DNA from 4 places in the Bacillus sp. PK6-026 genome. Region 1 is predicted to be linked to each of the others. Evidence: riboswitches for the same ligand, from Rfam matches in the RefSeq annotation. Region 1 holds a riboswitch; each other region holds the start of a gene.
What was found. A riboswitch is a leader RNA that binds a small molecule or an ion and turns the genes downstream of it on or off. The one in region 1 is predicted to bind thiamine pyrophosphate.
Positions count from the first base shown of each region.

Region 2: another riboswitch for thiamine pyrophosphate. It lies ahead of thiC (phosphomethylpyrimidine synthase ThiC); the one in region 1 lies ahead of thiT (energy-coupled thiamine transporter ThiT).
Region 3: another riboswitch for thiamine pyrophosphate. It lies ahead of tenA (thiaminase II); the one in region 1 lies ahead of thiT (energy-coupled thiamine transporter ThiT).
Region 4: another riboswitch for thiamine pyrophosphate. It lies ahead of tenA (thiaminase II); the one in region 1 lies ahead of thiT (energy-coupled thiamine transporter ThiT).

Region 1 covers NZ_CP096418.1:3,307,872-3,313,354, forward strand. Annotated here, with positions in the region: rRNA gene M1D59_RS16870 (16S ribosomal RNA) at 1-347, opposite strand, end outside; gene M1D59_RS16875 (GntR family transcriptional regulator) at 886-1,986, opposite strand; TPP riboswitch at 2,148-2,247, shown strand; gene thiT (energy-coupled thiamine transporter ThiT) at 2,359-2,943, shown strand; gene M1D59_RS16885 (class D sortase) at 2,984-3,541, opposite strand; gene M1D59_RS16890 (processed acidic surface protein) at 3,648-4,643, opposite strand; gene M1D59_RS16895 (hypothetical protein) at 4,823-5,011, shown strand; gene M1D59_RS16900 (response regulator aspartate phosphatase) at 5,136-5,483, shown strand, end outside.
Region 2 covers NZ_CP096418.1:963,260-968,742, forward strand. Annotated here, with positions in the region: gene M1D59_RS04850 (M14 family metallopeptidase) at 1-761, shown strand, start outside; gene M1D59_RS04855 (HXXEE domain-containing protein) at 986-1,501, opposite strand; gene M1D59_RS04860 (TetR/AcrR family transcriptional regulator) at 1,611-2,180, shown strand; gene aroD (type I 3-dehydroquinate dehydratase) at 2,308-3,072, shown strand; TPP riboswitch at 3,167-3,275, shown strand; gene thiC (phosphomethylpyrimidine synthase ThiC) at 3,424-5,199, shown strand; gene M1D59_RS04875 (ABC transporter ATP-binding protein) at 5,401-5,483, shown strand, end outside.
Region 3 covers NZ_CP096418.1:1,298,618-1,304,100, forward strand. Annotated here, with positions in the region: gene M1D59_RS06525 (monovalent cation:proton antiporter family protein) at 77-1,921, shown strand; TPP riboswitch at 1,981-2,089, shown strand; gene tenA (thiaminase II) at 2,173-2,874, shown strand; gene tenI (thiazole tautomerase TenI) at 2,849-3,460, shown strand; gene thiO (glycine oxidase ThiO) at 3,444-4,553, shown strand; gene thiS (sulfur carrier protein ThiS) at 4,550-4,753, shown strand; gene M1D59_RS06550 (thiazole synthase) at 4,760-5,483, shown strand, end outside.
Region 4 covers NZ_CP096418.1:4,189,362-4,194,844, forward strand. Annotated here, with positions in the region: gene M1D59_RS21300 (ABC transporter ATP-binding protein) at 1-1,582, opposite strand, end outside; gene M1D59_RS21305 (ECF transporter S component) at 1,557-2,156, opposite strand; gene tenA (thiaminase II) at 2,153-2,839, opposite strand; TPP riboswitch at 2,953-3,057, opposite strand; gene M1D59_RS21315 (hypothetical protein) at 3,262-3,420, shown strand; gene aceA (isocitrate lyase) at 3,471-4,742, opposite strand; gene aceB (malate synthase A) at 4,757-5,483, opposite strand, start outside.

The DNA.
Region 1 (5,483 bases):
AGTCTGGGCCGTGTCTCAGTCCCAGTGTGGCCGATCACCCTCTCAGGTCGGCTACGCATCGTCGCCTTGGTGAGCCGTTACCTCACCAACTAGCTAATGCGCCGCGGGTCCATCTGTAAGTGGTAGCTAAAAGCCACCTTTTATAATTGAACCATGCGGTTCAATCAAGCATCTGGTATTAGCCCCGGTTTCCCGGAGTTATCCCAGTCTTACAGGCAGGTTACCCACGTGTTACTCACCCGTCCGCCGCTAACATCAGGGAGCAAGCTCCCATCTGTCCGCTCGACTTGCATGTATTAGGCACGCCGCCAGCGTTCGTCCTGAGCCAGGATCAAACTCTCCATGAAGTTTGATAATGACTACGCACAACATGTGTGCGATTTATTTAATGAATTAACAGGTACGTTTTGTCTTGTTTAGTTTTCAAAGATCATTTCCGCCTCTCGAAGAAGCGACTTTACTAATATAACATTCTATCATCGTGAATGTCAACAACTTTTTTCAAAAGATTTTCGAAGTTGTTTTTATAAAGCCTCCTTTTTAGGGGCGGATACTAATATAACATCTATTTTCGTTTTTCACAATAGCTTTTTTAAAAAAATAATAATCAAATGATTTGGACTCAGATGATTCCTGATCATCTCGACCTCAGGCAGTTGACAGCATTTATTTCTTCTTACTGCTTTCTTCTATATAAAAGTATACAGCGGTCTTTAAAAATTGATTTACTAAAGCTGCACATGGTCCAAAGCTTCGAGGATGACATTAAACTCTCCGTTATCAGCTTTTACTTGAATAAAAAGCTCCTCATTCCGGAGCTTTGTAACAGAATATATATTCTTCTCATTTTCATTCACGCTGGTTGGCGGATAAAGATTGTGCAGCCTACCTTTTCAGCTTGGCGGTCGAATGTCTGACAACCAGTTCAGGTTTGTAGACGGTGGAATGTTCAAGCTGATTCGTGTTGCGTCCCTCAACTTTGGCAATCATCCATTTTGCCGCCTCAATCCCCATCTGCATTTTCGGATGAGTGACTGACGTCAGCTTCACTTCAGATGCCTCGCTCAAATGTGAGTTGTCATATCCGACAATCGAAATGTCTTCCGGCACTTTCAAACCGAATTCCCTCACGACATCCAACACCAAAAGCGCTATCTCGTCATTATAGCAGAATATGGCAGTCGGACGGTCTGATGAAGAAAGCCGCTTCCTGGCTTCAGCTATCGTTTTTTGTTTTTTGTTCTCTGTTGTGTACGTCACGACCATTTCAGGGTAAAACGACAAGCCGTTTTCTCTGAAAGCACGGATAAATCCTTTCATCCGGTTGGCGCCCTGCATATCGTCCTGTTTAAAGAAACCGAACACTTTTTCATGGCCGAGTTTAATCAAATGCTCAGTGGCGATAAAGCCGCCGTGTTCATCATCCAAAATGAAATGGGGCGGATTTAGCTCCTGATAAAATTGGTTAATCATCAAATACGGAATATGATGTTGTTCAAGCGTCAGATAGTAACTTAAATTCGGGTTAAAGCTTCCTGTTTTCGTCGGCTCCACGATCAACCCAGCAATTTTTTTATCGAGCATATTCACAAGGCATTGTTTTTCTTTTTCAATGTCATTATTGGTGCTCGCGACGACAAGGGTGTATCCTTCGCTGGACAGTGACGATTCGATTCCTCTTATAATAGAAGGAAAAATGTAATCCGAAAGGTAAGTCGTAATAACCCCGATCATCTTATTTCTTTCCCTTCCTTTTTCAGAAAGCTGAAGACGGTGAGAGCAATACGTCCCTGAGCCCTGCTCTCTGTATAAAAGCCCTTCATGAACAAGGTCGCCAATCGCTTGCCGGATCGTGTGCCTGCTTACATCAAATATTTTCATCAATTCGTTTTCCGAATGAATTTTTTCCCCCGGCTTCACTTTGCCTTCATATATCCACGATTTAATTTTATTTTTCACCATGCTGTATTTTGTAGGTTCACTCATCAGATCAACCCTTTACTGATCTTGTACGTACGAATACGTTCTATTATAAAGGAAAAGATGTTTGCATTGCTACATATTGGAGAAATTAAGCAAAATTTTTCGAAAAATCAGCTTGTCGTCCGTTTCTTTTTTTAGTATAGTAGAATATAACTAAATAACTTGATGACCACAAGGGGAGCCTCGAGGCTGAGAGTGAACGACCGTTCTGACCCTTTGAACCTGTTAGTTAACGCTGGCGTAGGGATGTGGCAAAGTCATTTCTAATTGCATCCAAAGCAGTGCGTGGAAAACTTTCCTACTCCTTCCCCGCATTGCTTTTTTTATTGGGAAAGAAGTCCAGTATCCCTTTGTTCATCAAAAGTGAGGGTTATGATGAATCAATCTAAACAACTTGTACAGCTGATTGAAATTGCGTTTATGACAGGAATAGCACTTATACTTGATATGGTGTCCGGAATGTTTTTAAAAATGCCTCAAGGCGGTTCAATCGCCGTCATGATGATTCCGATCTTCCTGATTTCCTTTAGATGGGGGCTGAAGGCAGGGCTGGCAACCGGGTTTTTAGCCGGATTGCTTCAGTTTGTCACTGGAGGATTTTACGTTTATCATCCTCTGCAGCTTCTTCTTGATTATTTTATCGCGCCTACAGCCGCGGGAATCGGCGGCTTTTTTGCCGGATCGATCAGAAATGCTTCAGTCGAGAAACAAAAAGGAAAGATCATTTTCTATGTTACGCTGGCCGTCTTTCTCGGAAGCGGACTGAAATTTCTCGCTCATGTCATCAGCGGCGCTGTCTTTTTTGGAAACTATGCGCCTGAAGGCACTCCGGTATGGATTTATTCCTTGGTATATAATGGAACATATATGCTTCCGTCTTTCATTGTCTGCACAATTGTCCTTTGTTTACTGCTGCTAACCGCGCCAAAACTCTTGGAAAACAGATCAGACATGAGATAGCATAAAAAACAGCGGACTCGCCTGAGATTCCGCTGTTTTTTTATGATTTAATCAAATCTGCGACCAATATATACCGCTCCGGTGCTGAACCGATAAAGTCAAAAGGATAGCAGGTGGAAACCGTCAATGTTGCTCTCGGCTTTGGTACAATCACCGTCCGGTCATCCGCATCCACGATCCGCACCTTTTTCACTTTGTATGTAAAAGTTCCGTAGGAAGCTTCAACAATTAACTGATCGCCCTTCCCCACTCGGCCGAGTTTTCGGAAAACCGTATCCCGGTGGCCTGATAAAACCGAGTTGTCATCTTCTCCAGGCAGAACGGAACCAGCGAAATGGCCCACGCCTTTTTGCAGCTCGTCTTCATCTGTCCCGTGATATATAGGAATCCTTGCATTGATTTTCGGAATGACAAGATCACCGATTTTCTCCCCGGTTTTAAATGTTTGATCAATCACCGTTTTTTCTTTTTTCGCCGTCTGAATCGGAGGTTTTTCAGGCTTTTCTTCTTCTTTCATCTGCTGAAATGAAAAAAGAGCGTAGCCGTGCATTAACTTGAACACATTCGTTGTTGTAAAATAAGCGCCGCACACAACCATCACAATAGCTGCGAGCCAGATGATTTTTTTTCGATGTGCCTTAATTTCCTTTCACTCCTTATAAAAACTTCCCATTCTCTACATAATTAGAATGGGAAGTGACATGTTAAGCCGCTTTGCGAAGCCTTCTGATCATGAAGAATCCGCCAAACATCAGAACGGCGCCTAAGATCGACCATTCCGCGTAATGCCCGGCTGTCTTTGGAAGCTTTGCACCTTTAACCGTCTTTTTCACATGAGATGGCTTTGAATCATGTTTGACAGCCGTTTGGGTTTGCTTCACTTTTGACCCTGTATCATGAATTAAATCAGATCCGATCATGTCAGGCGTCAGCAATACATCCAAAATGAAGTTGCCTTGCAGATCGTATACTTCCACCAGAAGGCTTGCTCCCTTCAGATCTTCCGCGCTGACAAGCGTTGTCAAAGACACTTCTTTTTTCTTTCCGTCTTTAACAAGATAGTATTTTGTTTTCACTTCAAGCGTCTTCTGAAGATCGTTTAAAATGGATAGCATTTCAGCGATATCCTGAGCTGAGAGCTCTGATACAGACTCGAAATCGGCTACCGTTTCAAGACGTTCTCCAAGAGCCATCAAATCATTTTCAAGGTTTGGATTTTTATCGCGCACCTTTCGGAGATGATTCACGAGCCTTTCCCACTCCTGATCATCCACACCCAATTCTTGAAACAGGTTCCCGATCTGAAAATCGTCTTCTTCATATGTCACAGTGAAAAGCGCATCGTCCAATTCGTATTCAAACATAAACACGTCGAGAATGTTTTGGCCGCTTTCCATATAGCCATTTTCAACAAAAAGGTCAGCCGCTTCTTTTTCGCTCAATCCGTATTCTTTTAAATAGGATGCCAAAAGTTGATTAGTCAGTCTTTCCCCTAAAAAATCTTTCAACTCTTCCACCGACTCAAAATCTTTTAAACTTTCATCATATGTATCCTGTAAATAAGCTTCCAATTCTTTTTCTTTCATTCCTATTTCTTCAAGATACTCTTGAAGCTCGGCCTGTTTCGGCGCGGCAAAAGCACCAGCTGCCGGCACTAAAACCAGGATGCAGACCAATAGTGACATCAGCCTTTTTTTCATTTCTTATGACCCCCTAAATTTATCTTTCATTTTGATTATAGTGGAAATATTTTTAAAAACATGTATTGTAATTGAAAATCTTTTCGTCTATAATATTTTGTTCTTTTTCCTGTTTAAACAGGCATAATCTTCCCCTCTATTGAATGTAATATAGTAAAGCGAATAGAGGAGGTATGCAAATGAACCCTTACTATATGATGCTCTTATGTTACGTCCTATCGATCATCCACTTTTTAATAGGCTACCGGGAAGCCCTGAAAATAAGCGGAGCTGACGGGCTGGTCAACGGAACCGCAATGATCTCCTGTATTCCGCTTGGCGCGGTTTTCGCTTTTTTCGCGCACTTTTTTTGGAAAATGACGATTTAATTTCAGAAATGAACTTTTCACCGGCGAACTTGCATTTCAGCGTTATTCACAGACGGCAGCAGTTTATGCTATGATTAATAGAACTTCAATTTACAAAAAATTCACAAAGATTGGAGGGAAGAGAATGGCCAAAGCCGTGGCTTCACAAGAAGTCGCCAATATGCTCAACGACTGGTACATACTGATGAAAAAAAGAGACATTTCAGGCTCAATCGAAATGAAAGATGACATAGATAAAGCAATTGAAAAAATGGAAGAAGATCATGACGTTCTACTCTATTATCAAATGCTCGATTTTCGCTTAAGGCTCCTTCTTGAAGATATCTCCCAATCTTCCACCGAAAAATTGGAGGCCATCAGTTTTCAAGACAAAGATCCAAAAAGTACGGACGACAAGCTGAATTATTATTTTTACCTGTTTAAAGGGATTTATGAGGACTACAAGCAAAACCATACAGAAGCGCTCAATTTT
Region 2 (5,483 bases), 2.0 Mb from region 1:
CAGTCAACGAGTTACTGGCAGCCGGCAAGACCGTTACAATGCTCACCAAGAGCGGATCAGGCTATCAAGCGGGCGACTTCGCGGTTGCCTACAAGGACCTGGCCCCATTGGCTTCCAAGTACTATCTCGACGTGAGCGCATCCGGCCATAAGAAACCAAGCGGCAAAGTCCTCAAGGCTTCTACTGTAGGAGCACTGGGTGAAGCGGCATATGTACTGAAAAATCTGGGCTTTAACGTCACCTCAGAACAGGCGGGCGCAGATGTGCTTGTCAATACGTTCGACTCTTCTAAATATGTTAATAAAGGAAAGCCTTACATTGCATTTGGAAACATGGGGATGACGAATGTTCAGAAGTGGATACCCGGATTTTCTTTTAAAGGACCTGAATGGGAGAGATACGAAGGCGTCTTCTTGGCAAATGTCATGCAAGATCATGCTATTACAGCTCCTTACAATAAACAGGAATACTTCTACACAGTCACTGGTTCTTATATTACCGCTGTTCCTAAAACGGCAAAAGTGCTTGCGGTGATTGCTGATGAAGATCACTTCTTCAAGGCAGGCTGGTGGCCTGGACATGATGCTGCCAAAGGAAAGATTATGGCTTTCACGTATAAAGATAACAACAAGAACTTAACTGTTTTCGCTAACGATCTAACCAATGACGATCATCCGCAGCATCAATATCGGTTGCTGGCGAATTCGATTTTCAATGCCGGTCCCGGAAAAACCGAAAATGCTCCATCATCAAAACGATGAGAGGCTGGACAGCTGAAGTGCAAGCGGCTCCCGCAGTGGAGGTGTCTCGTCTAAACAGCTGGATAGACAAGCTTTGGAACGAACATTGAACCATCGTTAGCAGTGCCATGATTTTAGATCATGCTGCCTTTCTTTTGAAGGGCAGTTTTTTCGTGTCTGACGGGTCTTCATCGTTTGCTTTGCTTCTAGTCAAAGGGCCGGAAGCTTCCGTAAGTGCCTGCTTTTCATATGCGGCCATATGCTTCCAGCCTTTCTTGAATCCTCCCCATTTTTTTATGCAGAAACTTAAGGTTAAAAAAGACGATAAGTGTTCCGGATAGGGCTGATAAGATCATTGCAGGAAAACTGAATTTTTCTATCTCTGCGGCAGCGGTCAGCAGATAGCAACAAAATGGCAGCATAAAGATCGACGTTAATATGCCGGGTACATAATGTTTAAATGTGAACCATAGGACGATATGAACAAGGAAATGAACAGTAAAAGCAAAAAAGAAACCAAACCAGATAATATATTGATTAAAATAAATACTGAGAACAGTTACACCAACAGCTAGTATAAATTCTTCGAGCACAGCGCAAACAAAAGAAGCGGTTTTGGCATGTCCAAATGGAGCTTTTTTCAGTTGTTTCAGTTTGCTTCGATATCTTTTGCCCCATGCCTCGACCATCACCATCTCTTCAAAATCATGCAGTATAAATAATATCGGCAGCATCCAAGCTATAAATTGCATGTTTTCCATTTACATTCCCCCTCTTATGTGCCACAATTGTGACATTTCATAGAGAACAAAGTCAATGAGCCAACGAAAAGTGCTACATTGCCATAAAAAGTGCGACAGGAGAGAGAATATGAAGCAAATGCCCTCAAAAACAGCTCAGCAATCTAAAAGCTGGCTGACGCTATCATTGTTGGAGCTTATGAAGGAAAAAAGCTTTTCAGACATCACCATTACAGAGATAGCGGAAAAAGCGCAGCTTGACAGAAGAACATTTTATCGGCATTTCCATTCAAAAAAAGATATATTAGACCGCTATTTTGAGCAGCTTTGCAGTGAGTATTCCAATTACATTGTTCAGGAAAAACATATTGACTTATCCAGTCTTGGACATGCATACTTCAACTTTTGGAGCCGACATGCCGATTTTTTACAAGCCCTTCATCAGAACCATTTGTTTTATTTGATTGTTGAGAAATATAATGAACTTCTACCGGATCTTCATAAAAAATTTAAAGAAGAAACCTTTCATTTTAAAAGCAAAATCGACTTGGAGTACGGGCTTTCATTCAGCGCAGGGGGCTTTTGGAACATCCTTTCAAAATGGTTTGAGAGAGGCCGGAAGGAAACTCCTGAAGAAATGAGTCATATTCTGCAAGGAATAGTAGATTCATTTTTAAACAAGCAAGCTATCGAAAGGTGATCTCATGTTGGTATATGAGTGCTTTAAGCGTTTAGCCTTCTTTCTTAATTTCTGCTTGTGCTTACGGCCAATCTTCGGTACCGTTAATGCAAAGACCCTTGTAATATAGAGAACAGGAGTGAGGCCGTTGTTGAATACGGTGAAGATCAGAGGGGTGGCCATCGGAGAAGGAGCCCCGAAAATTTGCGTGCCGCTCATCGGAAAAACGCATGAACAATTGAAAGAAGAAGCTGCTTTTCTTCTATCGATTAATCCGGATCTTGCCGAATGGCGGGCGGATTTTTTTGAGGATGTCGAAGACGTTGACAAAGTGAAAAAGGTATTGGCTGACATCCGGGAGATCTTAAAGGATATCCCGTTGATATTTACATTTCGCAGCGCGGAGGAAGGCGGCGAAAAAGAAGTCAGTAAGGAATTTTACTTTTCCTTGAATCATGCCGTAGTAAAAACAGGGCTGGCAGATGTGATTGATGTCGAGCTGTTCAATGAAGAGCATCATGTGGAAAAACTAGTTCAATCGGCTCATATGCAGCATGTCTTTGTCATTATATCCAACCACGATTTCGGGAAGACGCCGAGAGCGGAAGAGATCGTTTCCCGTCTCCGAAAAGCCCAGGATCTTGGCGCCGATTTCCCTAAGATCGCGGTGATGCCTGAAACACCGGCAGATGTGCTGGTGTTGCTTGAGGCGACTCATATGATGCATGAGCGGTATGCGAAGCGGCCGATTATCACGATGTCGATGGCCGGAAAAGGCTTGATCAGCCGGCTCGCCGGAGAGGTATTTGGCTCGGCCGTGACGTTCGGCGCAGCGAAAAAAGCATCCGCACCTGGCCAAATTGAGGCGACGGATTTGAAACATATACTTGATGTGCTTCATCGCAATTTATAATAATTGGGTGTGCCGCTATAGTGAAAAAGATTCATATATTTTTCCATCCTTTTCACTTGCCAAATCGGTGTGTTACGATAAAAAATGAATTGAATAGCTTTACTAGGGGTGCCCGACTGCGGGCTGAGAGAGAAACATGTGTTTCTTAACCCTTTGGACCTGATCTGGTTCGTACCAGCGTGGGGAAGTAAAAAGGATTCGGGAGAAGATGGAGAATGGGTATGGTCCGTCTGTCTTCCAGTGATTTTACTGACTGTAAAACCAGGTTCATCATATGAGCCTGGTTTTTTTGTGCTGGTGCTGTTCCGGAGTTTCGTCCTGATCAATTTTTTAGAGGGGAAGGATTTTTACATGAAACAGGAGTCAGTACAGCAAAAAAACATCTCGATTATGTCAAGTTTTTCAGGGAGCCGCAAAGTGTATGTCGAAGGGGCGCGACCTGACATTCAAGTGCCGATGAGAGAAATTTCGCTAAGTCCGACGACGGGTTCATTTGGCGCCGAAGAAAATCAGCCTGTCCGCGTCTACGACACGAGCGGTCCCTATACGGACGCGAATGCAGAGGTTGATATTCTTAAGGGGCTGAAACCTTTGCGGGCGACCTGGATCAGGGAGCGCGGCGATACCGAAGAATATGAAGGCAGAGAAATCAGACCGGAGGATAACGGCTATAAAAGCAAAGAGAAAGCGAGCAACAGCTATCCAGGGTTGAAACGAAAACCGCTGCGCGCAAAAAAAAGTCAAAATGTCACCCAGCTGCATTATGCAAGAAAGGGGATCATTACGCCCGAGATGGAATTTATCGCGATCCGAGAGCATGTATCTCCCGAATTTGTTCGTGATGAAGTGGCAAGCGGACGGGCGATTATTCCGTCAAATATCAACCATCCGGAAAGCGAACCGATGATTATCGGCCGCAACTTCCACGTGAAAATCAATGCCAACATCGGCAATTCCGCTGTCACCTCTTCGATTGAAGAAGAAGTAGAAAAAATGACATGGGCCATCCGCTGGGGCGCCGATACGATGATGGACTTGTCCACAGGTAAAGATATTCATACAACGAGGGAGTGGATCATCCGCAATTGTCCAGTTCCTGTAGGGACTGTGCCAATTTATCAGGCGCTTGAAAAAGTAAACGGCGTCGCGGAAGATCTCACTTGGGAGATTTACCGCGATACATTAATCGAGCAGGCTGAGCAAGGCGTTGATTATTTTACGATTCATGCCGGCGTCCTTCTTCGGTATGTGCCGCTGACGGCAAAGCGCGTCACTGGAGTCGTATCCCGCGGCGGGGCAATTATGGCGCAATGGTGTTTGGCTCATCATGAGGAAAGCTTTCTGTACACTCATTTTGAAGAGATTTGCGAGATTATGAAAACATACGATATCGCATTTTCGCTCGGGGACGGCCTTCGGCCCGGCTCGATTGCGGATGCGAATGATGAGGCCCAATTTGCCGAATTGGAGACGCTCGGCGAGCTGACGGAAATCGCCTGGAAGCATGATGTTCAAGTGATGATCGAAGGACCGGGACACGTGCCGATGCATAAAATTAAAGAGAATGTCGACAAGCAGATGGAAATTTGCAAAGAGGCGCCGTTTTACACGCTCGGCCCGCTGACGACCGATATTGCACCGGGCTACGATCATATTACATCGGCAATCGGAGCGGCGATGATCGGCTGGTACGGCACGGCCATGCTTTGCTATGTGACGCCGAAGGAGCATTTGGGACTGCCGAACAAAGACGATGTCCGCGAAGGCGTCATAACATACAAAATCGCGGCCCATGCGGCTGACCTTGCCAAAGGGCACCCCGGCGCGCAAATCCGCGATGACGCGCTTTCCAAGGCGCGCTTTGAATTCCGCTGGCGGGACCAGTTCAATTTGTCGCTCGATCCGGAAAGAGCGCTTGAATACCATGATGAAACCCTTCCGGCGGAAGGCGCCAAAACGGCACACTTTTGTTCAATGTGCGGGCCTAAATTTTGCAGTATGAGAATTTCCCAGGATATTCGCGACTATGCCAAGGAAAACGACCTTGATGAACAAAAGGCTATTCAAAAAGGATTGGAAGAGAAGGCGAAGGAATTTAAAAAAGCAGGCGGCAGCATTTACAGTTAAAAACGGGCAATACTGCAGATGAAAGGGGAACCTTTCATCTGTTTTTTTATAATATGGGGTTGACAGGTCGGAATAATATGAATTAGTATGTTGTTTAATATTTCGGAAAATTCCATCAGCGCTGATCGGTCAACCGAAGGCTCTTATCTCAATTGGGATAAGAGTTTTTTATTTTCAGTTTAGAAAAGAAAGGGGAACAAGATGTCTTTATCAATTCGTGTAAAAGAAAAAGCATTTGGAAACGGCAGCCTTAAAACAAGCGTGCTTCAAGACGTGAAACTGAC
Region 3 (5,483 bases), 2.0 Mb from region 1:
AAAGATGTCCCTTTTATTTTTAAAAAAGGGAACGCTAATCATACCCGGAAACCGGTTTTAGAGGAGGTACCAGTTTATGGAGCACACATCTGTCTCATCTTTAGTTGTCGTACTGATTATCGCATTTTTAACGCCCATCCTGCTGCACCGTTTCAGGTTAAGCATACCGGTGGTTGTCGCTGAAATTATCATGGGTCTTATTATCGGAAAAAGCGGGTTCGATCTGGTCGCCCAGCACGATACATGGCTCGAAACTTTATCGATGCTCGGATTTATCTTTTTAATGTTTTTAAGCGGGCTTGAAATCGATTTTTCCGCATTTGAAAAAGGAAAGAAAAAGCAGCTGCTTCCGAGCGGAAAGGAAGCGCCGAATACATTTAAAACGGCTTCGGTCATCTTTATTGCCGTCTTTATTTTATCGCTCGGCCTTTCTTACAGCTTTGTCATGGCAGGATTTATTGACAACGCCTTTTTAATGACGCTGATCATTTCGACAATTTCGCTCGGGGTTGTCGTTCCGACGCTGAAAGAAGAGCGTCTTATGAAGACGAATATCGGCCAGATTATTTTGCTTGTCGCCGTCATTGCGGATCTTGTCACGATGATTCTGCTTGCAGTGTTCGCCTCAATCTACGGGGACGAAAACAGCAATATGTGGCTGCTGATGATCTTATTTGCCGCCGGCGTCGTTTTATACCTGTTCGGAAGGATATTTAAAAAGCGGCCTTTTGTCGAAGTGCTGTCAAAAGGAACGATCCAGATCGGCACAAGGGCGATATTTACGCTGATCATCGTACTTGTGGCGCTGTCCGAGTCGCTCGGTGCAGAAAACATACTTGGCGCGTTTTTGGCCGGGGTGCTTGTTTCGCTGCTTTCGCCGAACAAGGAGCTCGTTCAGCAGCTCGATTCATTCGGCTACGGATTCCTCATCCCGATCTTCTTTGTGATGACAGGCGTCAAATTGGACATTTGGTCACTGTTTGGCAATCCGAAAATTTTAGTGATGATCCCGCTTCTGTTTGTGGCTCTGTTAATCAGCAAAGTCGTTCCGGTGCTGTTTTTGAAAAAGTGGTATGACATGAAAACCGTGCTGGCTTCCGGTTTTCTCCTGACTTCCACGCTTTCTTTGGTGATCGCGGCGACAACGATCGGCGAGCGCATCGGCGTCATTGATGCGCAGATGTCCGGCGCGCTGATTCTGGTCGCTGTCATTACATGCATCATCACACCGACCGGCTTTAAAAAATTAATGCCGAAAACGGAAAGCGAAAAAGAGAAAAAGACGATCACCTTTATCGGCGCAAATCAAATGACGCTGCCAGTCACGCTCGAACTTTCTCCGGAAGATTATCACGTCAGAATCCTGCATGTCCGGCAGGAAAAAAAGGAAGAAAATCTGGCGGACCCGGTGTTTGATGTTGAAGTTTTGCCTGATTATGAATACGAGACGCTTCAATCATTCGGCGTTTTCCAAACGGATATACTCGTCGTGGCCACTGGCAGCGAAGAGCGCAATACAGGGATCGCGCTTTTTGCGAAGGAGCAGAAAGTCGCGAGAATTATCGCCAGCGCAGATTCTCCAGACGCCGAATCCAGACTGAAAGATAACGGAATTGATACATTCTCCATTCTGCTTTCTACAAAAACGCTGCTGCGCGCGCTTATCGAGGCGCCTGGCGTTATGAAACTCCTGACGAACCAGGATGCGTCGCTGTATCAGATCAATATGAGCAATGAGCGATTTGACGGTGTTCTGTTAAGGGAGTTTCCGTTTACGGGAGATGTTATCTTCGTCCGAATTTTCCGCGGGGTGGACAGCATCGTGCCCCACGGGGATACAAGGCTGCAATTGGGTGACAGGCTGATCGCCACCGGTTCGCGCGAATATATTGCGGAATTGAGAAAAACGCTTGGAGACTGATGCTTGACCATTTTGCAATTCGTGATAAGATAAAAGTATAAACTGAATGAACAAGAAATGTTTTCCACTAGGGGAGTCCTTGATAAGGGCTGAGATAAAAGTGTGACTTTTAGACCCTCATAACCTGAACAGGTTCAAACCTGCGTAGGGAAGTGGCACGGTATTTGAGTATGTATTTATGCAAATTCCAAACCACTTTCCTTGCGGGAAAGTGGTTTTTTTATGTTCAGAATCGAAGGAGGAGCCTCGAAATGAAGTTTTCAGAAGAATGCCGAAACAGCGCTGCAAAATGGTGGGAAGGCAGTTTTGCCCATCCGTTTATTCAAGGGATTGGAGACGGCACACTTCCGGTTGATCGATTTAAATACTATGTCATGCAGGATTCCTACTATTTGACCCACTTTGCCAAAGTCCAATCCTTTGGTGCGGCATATGCTCGCGATTTATATACGACAAGCCGGATGGCTGAACACGCGAAAGGCACATATGAAGCCGAGATGTCGCTCCATAGGAAATTCACCGATCTATTGGGAATCACAAAGGAAGAACTGGAGTCGTTTCAGCCGTCGCCGACAGCGTATGCGTACACATCGCATATGTACCGTTCTGTCGTGAGCGGCAGTTTTGCGGAAATACTGGCCGCTTTGCTTCCTTGCTATTGGCTCTATTATGACGTCGGTGAGACGTTAAAAACGTGCAGGCCTGACAGCGCGGTTTATCAGGAATGGATCGCGACATACGGAGGCGACTGGTTTAAAGAACTTGTGACAGAACAGATCAACCGCTTCGATGAGCTGGCTGAAAACGCCGATGAGAAAACGCGCGCGAAGATGAAGGAGAACTTCGTCATCTCTAGCTTCTACGAATACAGCTTCTGGGATATGGCCTACCAAAAAGAAAGCTGGTCAAAAAGCGGGGTGGATCAGCTTGCATCTGCACGCGATCACCGATGACAAGCACTCTGTGGAAGAGCTTGCTGCAAAAATCATCTCGATTCAAAATGCCGTTGACTTTATCCATATCAGGGAAAGATCAAAAAAAGTAAGTGAAATATCAAGTTTAATCGACCGCCTTGCGGAAGAAGGGGTTGATAAGCGGAAACTGATCATCAACGACAGGGTTGATATCGCTTTGTTTCATCACATTCACCGGGTTCAGCTGCCTTCACACGGCTTTTCCGTCAAAAGTGTGAGGAGCCGTTTTCCGCATTTGAAAATCGGAAAGTCCGTCCATTCGCCAGAAGAAGCGGTTCAGGCTGAAACTGAAGGTGCAGATTATGTGCTGTTCGGCCACATTTTTGAAACGGACTGTAAAAAGGGCCGGAAAGGAAGAGGAGCTCTCAGTCTGGCTGAAGTGAAGGCGGCTGTCCGCATTCCGGTCATTGCGATCGGGGGTATTACCGAACAACGACTGGCGGAAGTCAAAATGGCAGACGGCATCGCCGTGATGTCGGGGATCTTTTCTCATGACAGACCGGATGAGGCGGCCGCGCGGCTTGCCTGTCTCGCGAAGGGAGATTCATATGAGAAAGCGCTATGATACGATCGTGATCGGCGGAGGCATCATCGGGACATCCATCGCTTACCATCTTGCGAAAGCGGGGAAAAAAACGGCCGTGTTTGAAAGCGGAGAAGTCGGCAAAAAAGCGACGAGCGCGGCGGCGGGCATGCTCGGCGCCCATGCGGAATGCGATAAACCCGGTACCTTTTTCGAATTTGCCAGAGCCAGCCAAAAAGCCTATCAGCGGCTGACGGGCGAATTGAAAGACATAAGCGGCATCGATATCAGAAAGCATGACGGAGGGATATTAAAGCTGGCATTTTCAGAAAGCGACCGCGAACACCTGATGCAAATGGCTGCACTGGATTCAGTGGAATGGCTTGAAGCCGCTGAAGTATATGAGCTGGAACCGCATGCCGGAAAAGGGATTCTCGGCGCTAATTTCATTCGGGACGACATCCATGTCGAACCGGCCGCAGTGTGCAGGGCATTTGCCAGGGGGGCCCGGATTCTCGGTGCCGAGGTCTTCGAGTTTACCCCCGTTTTATCGATCGAATCTGAAGCGGGGACCGTCCGCGTCACTGCTGCTTCATGCACCGCGGAGGCGGAGCACGTTGTCATTGCAAGCGGTGTGTGGAGCGGTGCTTTCTTTAAACAGATCGGCATAGACAAAAGCTTTTATCCTGTCAAAGGGGAGTGCCTGTCTGTGTGGAATGACGGCATCCCTTTGACGAGGACGCTTTACCATGATCATTGCTACATCGTTCCGCGCCATAGCGGAAAGCTTGTCGTCGGCGCGACAATGAAGCCCGGGGATTGGAATGAACAGCCGGAACTTGGCGGAATCGAGGAGTTGATCCGAAAGGCCAAGTCGATGCTCCCTGACATTGAATCCATGAACATCGACCAATGCTGGGCCGGATTGCGCCCGGAAACAGGGGATGGCAATCCATATATCGGCAGACACCCTGAAAATGACCGGATATTGTTTGCTGCCGGACATTTCAGAAACGGCATCCTCCTGGCACCTGCAACCGGTGAGATGATAGCTGACATGATCCTCGGCAATCCGGTCAAAACAGAGTGGGCCGAGGCGTTTAAAGCGGATCGAAAGGAGGCTGTGCACAGGTGAACATTCAGCTCAACGGCCGGAAAATAGAGTGGAGAGATGATGGCGGCACGATTTACGATTTGCTCGCATCCTACAGTTTGGAAAATCGTGTTGTCGTTGTTGAAAGAAACAGGCAGATTATCGGAAAAGACCAATATCAAACAGTCAAACTGGAAGAACACGATGTCATCGAAATCGTTCATTTTGTCGGAGGGGGATAAACCGTTATGTTAAAAATCGCAGATCGTCAATTCTCATCAAGATTATTGCTCGGCACAGGGAAGTATCCGTCATTTGAAATTCAAAAAGAGGCTGTCAGTGCATCTGAATCGGAGATCCTGACCTTTGCCGTCAGACGGATGAATATTTTTGAAGAGTCTCAGCCTAATTTTTTGGAGCAGCTTGATTTAAGCCGTTATACGCTTTTGCCGAATACGGCCGGAGCAAAAACGGCTGAGGAAGCCGTCCGGATCGCCAAGCTTGCTAAAGCGAGCGGTCTTTGCGACATGATCAAAGTCGAAGTGATCGGCTGTGACCGTTCGCTTCTGCCTGACCCGGTAGAAACGCTGAAGGCGTCAGAAGCCTTGCTTGAAGAAGGCTTCATTGTGCTGCCGTATACATCGGACGATGTCGTCCTTGCGAGAAAGCTTGAAGAGCTCGGCGTACACGCCATTATGCCCGGGGCCTCTCCAATCGGTTCGGGACAGGGAATCGTCAACCCGCTTAACCTGTCGTTCATCATTGAACAGGCTAAGGTTCCCGTAATCGTGGATGCCGGAATCGGTTCTCCGAAAGATGCGGCATACGCAATGGAACTCGGCGCTGACGGAGTGCTTTTGAACACGGCAGTGAGCGGGGCGAAAGATCCGGTCCAAATGGCGAAGGCTATGAAGCTCGCCGTTGAAGCGGGCAGACTCGGATACCTTGCCGGACGAATTCCGGAAAAGAACT
Region 4 (5,483 bases), 880 kb from region 1:
CCCTCTCCTTTCTTTCATGCATGAACCGGTAATGAAGCGGCGGTATCAATGAAAAGCGGCGGACGAGGCCTTGATCAGAAAATAATCGATACGGCGTTCCTTGAAATGCCGCTTTCCCTTGATGAAACACGACGACACGGCCGGAATGCTCATCTACGATGTCCATGTCGTGCGTCACCATCACAATCGTCGTTCCCCGTTCCTGCCGTTCCTTTAACCGCTTGATTAATTCTTGCGCCGTCCTTTCGTCCTGACCGAATGTCGGCTCGTCAAGCAGCAGCAGATCCTGGTCAAACAAAAGCATTGTCGCAACGCTTAAACGCCGTTTCTGCCCGAGGCTTAATGTAAAGGGGTGCACTTTTTGATGAGCGTCAAGTCCGAATTCCCGCAGCAATTCAGCCGTTTTCTTTTCGACCCGGTCCTCCGGCCATCCCCGCTGCCTCGCCCCGAACGCGATCTCGTCAAACACCGTGTCCCGAATAAATTGAAGCTCGGGATTTTGAAAAACAAAGCCGGCCTTCTCATAGAGCGTACGGTCGGACCATTTCTTCAGCTCCCGATCCTCAAGATAAAGGCGCCCTTTTTTGACGGCTTCAAGCCTGATCAGACTTTTTAAAAACGTACTCTTTCCGCTCCCGTTCTCGCCGATGACCGAAATCCATTCTCCCCTTGGAATCTCAAGGGTGATGCCGTCGGCAACGATCTTTTTCCGATAGCCGATCGCCGCGTCGTCTGCGCGGATCAATATGTCTCTGTCAGCTGTAGGCCTGTTTTTCGCCTCCTCCTCTTTCATTTTCAATGTAGAAGAGAGCTTGACGGCGAGCGGATGATCATCTTGTGTGATGACATCTTCCCATACCGCAGGGTACAGTTTCGGCTGCCAGATGCCCGCCGCTTTCATCTCCGGCTGAAAATGTTTCACGATTTCTTCCGGCTTTCCGTCAGCGATGATCTGTCCCTTTCCATTGAAAAGAATGACGCGGTCCATCCACTCGATACAGCCGTCCAGCACGTGTTCGATGAACACCATCGTCTGTCCGCTTTTTCGTGAAACGTTACGAAGCAAGGCAAAGATGTCTTTCCGGCTGGCCGGGTCCAGCTGCGCCGTCGGCTCGTCAAAAAACAGCACTTCAGGCTCCAGAGCGAGCAGGCACGCTAATGCCAGTCTCTGCTTCATACCGCCTGACAAGGTTTCGATCGGCGTTTTCTTATCTATCTTTAATCCGACTTGCTCCATCAGCTCCGAGATGATGCCGTCCATATCTTTTGGGGAGACGGACCGGTTTTCTAGGCTAAAAGCGATTTCCTCATCAACATGAAGCATGCAGAACTGCGAATCCGGATCCTGAAACATAACGCCGGCGCTCTTTCTGCGATTGACCTCTCCGCTGACCTCAGCTTCGACATGTTCAGGAATGATGCCGGAAAGCACGGACAACAGTGTCGATTTGCCGCTTCCGCTCGGACCGAGTATCAGCACTTTCTCTCCCTGCCCAATCGACAGCGAGACCCGGTCTAGGACTGTTTCAGGACGATGATAAAAACGGACGGAAAGGTTACTGCATCCGAGAAATGAACGCATCGGCATCATCCTTCTTCCGCTGTTCCTTCATGATCTCATACTGATTCAGGACTCCCGTTTTCGCAAGCGCTTCGACAACGGCTTTTGCCAGCCAGCCGCCGAGTACAATGCCGCTGATAATTTGGATGATAAGCGTCATGATCAGCGTTTGCGTCGTATAGTAGGCAAAACCGTTCGCCATCAGGCTGTATGTCATGCTTCCGACCGCGGCAAGCGCACCGGAAAGCATAAGGGTAAACAAGTTGTAACGCTTATAGCGAAAGATCGCAAAAGCGATTTCCGCACCGGCTCCCTGGAACACACCGATTAATAATGCTGACAGTCCAAAGTGGCTTCCGGTCAGCAGTTCGACCGCCGCAGCTGCCGTCTCGGCAATCAGCGCCGCACCCGGTTTACGGATGATATAAGCGACAATCGGGCTGGCGATCACCCAAATGCCGAACATAAAGTTCGCTCCGACAGGCCCGACAATTGCTGAAACAGGGATCCACAAGGTGGACCATCCTAAGTAAATGACGCCGCATGCAACGGACAAGATCACTGCCATCACGACTTCTTTCATGTTCCAATTCATCGTCTCACCGCCTCCATTTCCACAGGCCAATCTTCAACTGTATAAGCCATCTCCCAAAAGCCGTATTCAAGCTGACAGCTTTGCAAAAAAAGCTCCTTCATTTTTTCTTTTTCAGCCTTGCCCGCTGTTTCGGCCCATTCATCCAGGCGGGCGCAAAACTTCGTCGTGATTGAATCGGTTCTGTCTCCGTAAAAACAGATCCAGTCATAAAATGGATGCGACGGGTCAGGCTGAACGTCCATCATCAGTTTTTTTCCGATCTCCCAATATGTCCACGGACAAGGCAGCAAGACGGCTAATATCTCTCCCAGCGTGCCTTCGTGCGCCGCCGTCAGCATATGGTGGATATAATGATGGGCAGAAGGCGCAAGCGGATAGCCCTGCAGAGATTCATACTCCACCCCCGCGGCCCGGCACAGGTTGTTGTGCGGGTGCACTTCGCTGTTTAATACAAATGAAATCTGCTCATGAAACATCTCCATGTCTTTCCGGTTTTGACACTTGGAAATTGCAATTCCGTAGATTTGAATAAAAGCGTTCAAATACTCGTAATCTTGCTTCACATAATGAATAAGCTGCTCCTTTTTCAGCTTGCCGGACGCCAGTCCCAATACAAACGGATGCTCAAAAATGGCTTCAAAAATAGGGTTTGCCTCGCGGCGAAGTTCTGCAGAAAAACTCATGTAGATAGCCTCCTCAGCAATCGGTTTTATAAGGAAGGCACAGGGGGAGCGAGCCGCTTTTTACGCAAAAAAGCCGCCCCAAAATGGAGCGGCCTTTGTATGATGAAATCATAAAGACACCGGCTCCACTTCCCTACGCTAGTATGAACTAGATCAGGTTCAAAGGGTCCAAGATCGCTTCTTGTCTCAGCCGGCTTACGGCTCCCCTAGTGGACTTCCTATTACATTAACTTTTACTCTACACATCAATGATTATGATGTCAACCTGAGTTTTTCAGTTTTATTCTTGTATAGAACCGCCGGGTTTCATACAGAAGATGCAGCGGGTAAAAATATTTATGGAAAAATGTTAATTTTCTGAAACCTTTTGCAGGCTTGTTCGTCTAATATAGTGAAGACAAAAAAATTTGGAGGGGATATTTATGATGATGTTTATCTTGATTTTGACAATGGCTGTGTATTTGTTCTATTCTTTCAGCAAAGACAACCGGCCGGCCAAAAGAAACAACAAGAATCATCAGACACTGACTGTTATTAGGGAAAACCCTTTTACCGCCCCTTCCAATGATGTCAATTGCTAACTTGATAGACAACAAGCAAGCCGCCCCATGACGGGCGGCTTTTTACGTTTTTAGGATTGAAATTGTTCCGCTTCAGTCGATCCCTTCAGTGCAGTGGTTGATGAAGTCCCGCCTGTCACAACCTGGGCGACTTCATCAAAGTAGCTCGTTCCGACTTCGCGCTGATGCCTTGTCGCCGTATAGCCGTGGACTTCGCTGGCAAACTCGGCCTGCTGCAGATCAGAATACGCCGCCATTCCGCGGTGCTTATATTGGCGGGCCAATTCAAACATGCCGTGGTTTAAGGCGTGGAAGCCTGCCAGTGTGACAAATTGAAATTTATAGCCCATTTCACTGAGCTGTTTCTGGAAGTTCAAGATGGTGTTGTCATCCAGTTTGGCCTTCCAGTTGAACGAAGGGGAGCAGTTGTAGGCGAGCAGTTTGCCCGGGAATTTTTCATGGATCGCCTGTGCAAACCGGCGGGCTTCTTCAATATTCGGCTCAGACGTTTCACACCAGATCAAATCGGCATACGGCGCATACGCCAAACCTCTCGCAATCGCCTGATCAAGACCCGGCTTTGTTTTGAAGAACCCTTCCGCTGTTCGCTCTCCCGTCAAAAACGGCGCATCATATGAATCGACGTCGCTTGTGATCAGGTCGGCCGCATTCGCGTCCGTACGGGCAATAAGAATGGTCGGGACTCCCATCACGTCTGCGGCGAGGCGCGCGGCAATCAAATTACGCACCGCCGTTTGCGTCGGAAGCAGCACTTTCCCGCCCAAATGCCCGCACTTTTTCTCAGACGACAACTGGTCTTCAAAGTGAACTCCCGCGGCGCCGGCTTCAATCATACCTTTCATCAGCTCGAACACATTCAGCTGTCCGCCGAAGCCTGCTTCAGCGTCGGCCACAATCGGGGCAAACCAATCGATGTCTTCTTTCCCTTCCATATGATGGATTTGATCGGCGCGCTGCAGCGTGCGGTTAATTTTTTTGACAACTTCCGGCACGCTGTTTGCCGGATAAAGGCTTTGGTCAGGATACATGCTCCCTGACAAATTGGCATCAGCAGCCACCTGCCAACCGCTTAAATAAATCGCTTTCAATCCGGCTTTTACTTGCTGCATGGCTTGGTTTCCGGTCAAAGCGCCCAGCGCCGGGACGAAATCCTCTGTGTGGAGAAGCTTCCATAGCTTTTCGGCGCCGCGCCTTGCAATCGTGTATTCAATCTCAAGCGTGCCTCTCAGCCGAATAACGTCAGCCGCCTGATACGGCCTTGTGATCCCTTTCCAGCGTTCTTCATGCTCCCAGCTTTCTGCGAGTTGTTTTTCTTTCAGCATCGCACATTCCCCCATCATATTTTTTCATAAGCGGGTATCGTTAGAAATTCCGCGAATTCATCATCCAAAATCAGCTGTTCAAATAACTGTCCGGCCTCTTCGAACCGGCCGCTCCGAAAATGTTCTATGCCGGCTTCTTCGAAGATTTTCTGCATTTCTTCCTCTTTCATCATCTTGACCATTTCGGCGTTGACTTTCCGGCCATCGTCAAGAACCCCTTTCGGATGGCGAATCCATTGCCAAAGCTGGGCTCTGGAAATCTCCGCCGTTGCTGCGTCCTCCATTAAGTGGTCGATCGGAGCGGCGCCTCTGCCCGACAGCCATGAAGCTAAATAGCGGATGCCGGCGCTGATATTGGTACGGACGCCTGCTTCTGTAATCCGGCCTTTCGGTACTTCCAGCAAGTCTTTTTCCTCGACCTTTACGTCTTCCCGCTTTCTATGAATCTGGTTCGCCGACGGCATATGCTGATTGAATACATCGAGCGCCGTTTGAATCATGCCGGGATGCGCGATCCATGTTCCGTCATGGCCGTCTTTTACTTCACGTTCCTTATCTTCGCGGATTTTGGCAAATGCGGCTTCATTGATCTCAGGTTTGTCTTTAGCGGGAATTTGCGCCGCCATTCCCCCGATCGCATGGACGTTGCGTTTATGACACGTTTGAATCGCCAAGAGGGAGTACGCCCTCATGTTTGGAACCGTCATCGTCACGGCTGAGCGGTCTGGAAGAATGACGTCT